Linked DNA regions of Flavivirga eckloniae. The protein of the gene in region 2 binds, or shares a complex with, the protein of the main gene of each other region. Links are inferred from orthologs where the notes say so. Each region holds a gene or a part of one and is shown on either strand. Other genes may lie near its edges. The genes, in order: trxA and trxB.

Region 1 (3,150 bases), 970 kb from region 2 along the record:
TATCAAAATCAAAAGCTAACTCCTTTTCTTTATCAAACACATGAAATAGGATGACTTCATGCTTGTTATATTTTAAATGGCGTAAGGCTTCAAACAACTTTGCCTCGTTTTCTGAGGTTTGAAACATATCGGTAAACAAGAATATCATAGATCGTCTATGAATCTTCTCTGCTATTTCATGTAAATATTTATATGTTTCGGTTTCTTTATTTAAAGATTTAGAAACTACGGCATCACTTAAATGATTTAATAGCATTTGATGATGGCGCTCACTACCTTTTTCCGGCGCATAATAATCATAATCATTACTATAAATACTTAAACCAACAGCGTCCCGTTGTTTTTTAAGGATTTGCATTAAGCATGCTGAAGCCAAAGCCGAAAATGCTATTTTATTTAGATTATCGATTGAAAATGTATCCATTTTTGGGTAATGCATCGAACTACTATTATCTATAATGATATGACAACGTAAATTAGTCTCATCATCATAGCGCTTCGTGTAAAGCTTATCTGTTTTAGCATATAGTTTCCAATCGATATGGCGCGTGCTTTCTCCCTGATTGTAAATTTTATGTTCAGCAAATTCTGCCGAAAAACCATGAAACGGACTTTTATGCATTCCAGCAATAAAGCCTTCTACTACTTGTTTTGCAAGTAATTCCAGATTTTTAAAACCTTCGGCTTTATTAAGTTCTGCTTGTAAGTTCATGGATATTAGGTATAACTTATTTTAAAACACCATCAACAATACCATAAGCAACAGACTCGTCTGCTCCCATCCAATGGTCGCGATTAAAATCCTTCATAATTTTATCGAAAGCCTGTCCACAATTATCAGCCAAGATCTGTGCACTTAATTCCTTCGTAATTATAATCTCTTTTGCCGTAATTTCAATATCACTGGCTTGGCCACGGGCACCTCCACTTGGTTGATGAATCATAACACGGGCATGTGGTTGTATATAACGCTTACCTTTTTCACCTGCAGATAGTATTAATGATCCCATAGATGCTGCAAATCCTGTACATATTGTAGACACATCGCTTTTAAGTGACTTCATGCAATCGTAAATAGCAAAACCAGAAGTTACATACCCTCCAGGACTATTAACATATAAATGAATATCCTTAGTTTCTAAAGCATCTAAATACATTAAACGCTCAATAACGTGCTTTGCAGAATCGTCATCTACTTGACCCCACAAAAACACTTTGCGTTCTTCTATTAATTTGCTATCGATAACATTTTGCATTTTTATTTGTTCGCTCATATCTATTTTTTTATTTGCATCTAAAATAAAAAAAAGGTTTGCCATTACGACAAACCTTTTTAATTTTCTTTAGTCTATATTATTACAATAACGAATCTATCGCTTCTGTGTATGTGTTTTTTGGTGCAACACCAACTTGTCTGTTTACAACTTCTCCATCTTTAAAAACCAAAACAGTAGGGATATTACGTACGCCGTATTTTGCTGCAAATTCCTGATTTGCATCTACATCTACCTTACCAACAACAGCTTTACCATCGTATTCACCACTAATTTCTTCTATAATTGGTCCAACCATTCTACAAGGTCCACACCAAGCTGCCCAAAAATCAACCATTACCGGTTTATCACTTTTTAACACAGTTTCCTCAAATGTTGCATCTGTTATTTCTAATGCCATAATATTTATGTTTTAATTCTTATTTTATTTTTAATATCACAAAATTAGTCAAAAAATTTCCTAAAGCTTACAATGTAACAATTTGTTTTGCTTATATCAATATTGTTTCGCGTTATTATAGCTTTAAAACCTATATAAAACAAGCATAATCAGACTCTTAGACTTATCTTCTTTATAAAAAACAACACACTCTCTTAAAATACAAACATAAGATTATCAACACTTTACATAAATCAACTAAAACAAAAAACCAAAATAAGCAACCAAATAGTTGCGTATTAAAAATATTTGTTTTAGTTTAGCAACCTCTAAGTTGCATATTAATCAAAAAAACGAATAATTATGAATGATGTTATTAAAAAAGAAAGAGTATTCAATCACTCCATAGACAAAGTATGGAACGCCATTTCTAAAGCCGAAGAAATATCTGCCTGGTTTATTCAAGCCGATTTTAAAGCTGAAAAGGGCTATAAATACACGTTTACCGCGGAACCTAATGAAAAAGGTTGCACAATAATTAGTGGAGAGGTTAAAGAATCCAATCCCTACAAATTGGTTTATACCTGGGTAGTAGCCGAAATGAAAACAGAAACTACCGTAACATGGGAATTAGAATCTATTGAAGGAGGCACCAAATTATATCTGGAACATTCTGGCATTTCAAATTACGAAGGCGAAACAGCTGTAAAAATGTTTGAGAGCTTTAATGGTGGTTGGAATAATTGTATAGAAGGACTAACCGGATACTTAAAAGAATTAGTCGATGCAGGATAAGATAACAAAACTATTTAAGGCCATTGCAGACCCAACAAGGCGTGATATTTTTCACGCCTTGGTCATAGCAACTTCGGCCTTATCTATTACACAAATATCAAGTCAGTTTGATATTAGCAGACAAGGTATTACTAAACACATCAAAACACTGGAAGAAGCCGGCTTAGTTAATATTAATGCTGATGGACGTGAGCGCTTTTGTTACGCTAATGCAAAACCATTAAAAGAAATTAACAAATGGGTTCAATTTTACTCACAATTCTGGGATAACTCATTACAAGACCTGGAACACTATTTAAACAATTCAAAAGATGCCTGATCACACGAAACAAATAGATACACAGGATATCATGAACTACAAAAAGGAGTTAGAGGTAAATGCCAGTGCCGAACAAGTGTTTTCTGCATTAAATGAAGGACTCAACACCTGGTGGGGAAACATAACCAACTCTGAGTTTAAAACGGACGGTCAATTCACTATTAATTTTGACCCTGGTTATTGGTGGACTTTTAAAATTATGGAATATACTCCAAACCATGAATTGGTTTGGAAATGTGTTGATGGCGAACCTGATTTTAATAAGGAATGGATAGGCCATGTATTGCATTGGGAAATTGAAGAAACTAACGGTAAAAGTTTAATCAATTTTCATCAGATTGGCCTTACCCCACAGCTTCATTGCTATGAAATTTGTTCAACTA
Region 2 (3,119 bases):
TACGCAACCAATCATACACAAAAAACGCTGTAGACCGCAACCTTTCAGTTAAATTTGCATCTATATAAAAACCCAGATTATGAAAGCTAAAATTTTACTTATAATCGGACTTTTAATTATAACTTTTGCATGTGATAATTCGAATGACTTCATTGAACCTCCTGTAAAACAAGCTGAAATGATTAGCCTTCACAGTGAAAAGGATTGGAATGAGACAAAGATTATGAACACTTTGATTGGGCAATGGGAATGGGAATATGTTAGTTGTTTTTGGGATTCTGAAGATTCAAGATATGCCAAAAAGCAAGAATTGACAATTGAATTTAAGACTGATGGCTCCCTTGAGATTCAACAAAACGGAAAACCTACCCAGAATTCCGAATGGAAAGTAGTTTTGAATTCAAACATCTATGAATTGGAAGTTTCTCCTCCTGTAGAACAACTATATGGAAATATATTCTTTTCGGAAAGAAGAGTTCTTTTCTATCAGAGCTATATGGACATTTGCGACAATTATTTTAAAAGAAAATAAAAAAACGACACTACAACAATGTGTCCAATAATCTAGAGGGGTTTCAGAGGTTTTCGAGTGTTATCTCTCGCATCAAGTTTGGCGGTAACTTGATAGGTTTGAAGTCCGCAATCCCTTAGGAAAGCATACACTAAACGTTATGCTCAATTTGAATAACTCACATAAAACCCAACTAAAAAAAGCAGTAGGACATGCTCTTCTGACCTGTCCCTGTTGCTTAGAGGAAAAGGACAGTAGCTGTTTTTTTGCAATGTACTTCGTATGGATAACGAATTAAATGTTTTAAATGAAGAATGGACTCGTCACAGAGTGAGTCAATATATTCGTATTTTGATATTAAAGCTAATCAAATGAAATTATTAAAATTTAAATTACTAAAAAACCAATTAATTAACTTTTAAAAGATGTCTCTTGACGCTCATTTTGTCGAAATGACTGGATTTATATAATCCTAACAAATCCTCGTTGCAAATAATAAGGTAAAAACACCTAAGTGTTTTTACCTTATCTGTTTCTATACATCTGCCAAAACAAAGTTTTGAACGCTTCCTGAAACAGATAAGGTGATTTCACAAAAGTGAAATCACCTTATTATTTAGTCGGGATGACAGGATTTGAACCTGCGACCACACGGCCCCCAGCCGTGTACGCTAACCGGACTGCGCCACATCCCGTTTTAAATTTTGGTTTCCAAAGAAAACACTTTTTAATATAATTACAAAAGAAAAAAACCAAAGCATAAACTTCGGCTTTTCTTTTTTTTATAAAAAACAAATATTAATTATATGTTGATGTAGATACATCGAAAGTAGCATCTTTTGCAGCCAAATAACGTTCTGCATCCAATGCCGCCATACATCCTGTTCCGGCTGCTGTTACAGCTTGTCTATAAACATGGTCTGCTGCATCGCCAGATACAAAAACACCTTCTATGTTAGTTTTAGAAGTTCCAGGTACGTTTATAATATAGCCGGTTTCATCTAAATCTAAAAAGCCTCTGAAGATATCGGTATTGGGCTTGTGTCCAATCGCTACGAAAAACCCTGTAGCTGGAATTTCATGCTTTTCATCAGTTTTATTATTGAAAACTTTAACTCCAGTTACTACTTGTCCATCTCCGACAACTTCATCAGTTTCTGTGTTAAATAATATTTCAATATTTTCTGTATTCTTAACTCTAGCTGCCATGATTTTAGATGCTCTAAATTCATCACGTCTCACTAACATGGTTACCTTTTTACAAAGTTTTGATAAATAATGTGCCTCTTCACAAGCTGAATCTCCTGCTCCTACTATCACTACTTCTTGATTTCTGTAAAAGAACCCATCACAAACCGCACAAGCAGATACACCACCTCCAAGCTTTAAATATTTTTGTTCTGATTCTAATCCTAAATATTTTGCAGATGCTCCCGTAGAAATGATTACAGTATCACAATGAATTTCTTTAGTATCGTTTACCCATACTTTATGCACATCTCCAGAGAAATCCACTTTGGTTACCCATCCATCTCTTACATCGGTATCAAAACGCTCAGCTTGTTTCTGTAATTGTATCATCATTTCCGGTCCTGTTACCCCTTCTGGATAACCTGGAAAATTCTCAACCTCATTCGTTGTGGTTAATTGTCCCCCCGGCTGTGTTCCTTGATATAAAACTGGTGCCATATTCGCTCTCGCTGCATATATTGCCGCAGTATACCCTGCTGGCCCTGAACCTATAATTAGGCACTTAACTTTTTCTATTGTATCAGACATAACGTTTGTTAAATTTTAATTGAAACAAAAGTAGAATTTTTGGTTCAAAACTTACATAGAAGTTATTAACAGTTCTTTATAATTCCATATCTAAAATCTATGGTTCTTGTAATCTGATATAAAGTTACGTAAATCTTCAAAAAAAGTATTGTTTTTCGTCATAACTAATGTTAAAAGTACCTAGTCTGTCTTTCTGAAACCATAACTCCTTTTAAACGACTCTAACTTTAAAACAAAAAACCAGAGGAACTTAAGTCCCTCTGGTTAGCTAAACTCAAAATTAAAACTTCCGCTTACTAGCTTACAGTATGGAAAAGTTTTCTTTCTTTATACTTTTTTATATTTAATAAACACTTTTGGTGTCCCAAAAATAAATGAATAAGTACTTAAACACGCTTACAAGTAAACCATATAGGTAGTACAGATCATTCAAAGCAATGATATACCAATATACTATATAGAAAAACTCTTTTGTGTTTGTATATTATCGATAAAACACAAAATCAAAAAAAGTGATGCATTTATAGCCATATTTCAACTATAAATACATCACTGTTTGAATTTTAATACTATTTTATCCTATTACTTTTTGTGGGTCAATTTATCTCCCATTTTAGTTTTTAATTCCATTAAAGGTTTTATCCATTTTTCAGGAATTTGTCCAGTTTTATCGGGAGGTACGTTTAAAAGAAAGTTTACATTATTCTCTAAATTTCCATTAAATATTTTCACTAAATCATCCATTGGTTTAACCTTATCATCATCTTCCCAAAACCACTCATTTCCAATTGGTAGATTTGATTCTGCTGGAAAATACGTTTCTTTTCCA

What was found.
Region 1: the proteins of trxB (region 2) and trxA are in contact, whole or in part, in a crystal structure (PDB 1F6M), measured with the Escherichia coli proteins. The link is inferred for Flavivirga eckloniae from one-to-one orthologs.

The regions. Positions count from the first base shown.
Region 1 is NZ_CP025791.1:3,636,525-3,639,674, reverse strand. Bases 16-2,826 are described here. They hold trxA (thioredoxin), read right to left. Parts: upstream 1,675-2,826; coding sequence 1,357-1,674; downstream 16-1,356. Other genes in these bases: C1H87_RS15075 (SRPBCC family protein), read left to right, coding at 2,760-2,826; C1H87_RS15080 (ArsR/SmtB family transcription factor), read left to right, coding at 2,438-2,767; C1H87_RS15085 (SRPBCC family protein), read left to right, coding at 2,017-2,448; C1H87_RS15095 (ClpP family protease), read right to left, coding at 729-1,274; C1H87_RS15100 (DUF58 domain-containing protein), read right to left, coding at 16-712. Outside these bases: more of C1H87_RS15100, read right to left, coding at 1-15; more of C1H87_RS15075, read left to right, coding at 2,827-3,150. UniProt on the Escherichia coli protein: Participates in various redox reactions through the reversible oxidation of its active center dithiol to a disulfide and catalyzes dithiol-disulfide exchange reactions.
Region 2 is NZ_CP025791.1:4,611,372-4,614,490, reverse strand. The notes cover bases 301-3,080. They hold trxB (thioredoxin-disulfide reductase), read right to left. Parts: upstream 2,291-3,080; coding sequence 1,310-2,290; downstream 301-1,309. Other genes in these bases: C1H87_RS18895 (alpha-L-fucosidase), read right to left, coding at 2,873-3,080; C1H87_RS18910 (hypothetical protein), read left to right, coding at 301-532. Outside these bases: more of C1H87_RS18910, read left to right, coding at 80-300; more of C1H87_RS18895, read right to left, coding at 3,081-3,119.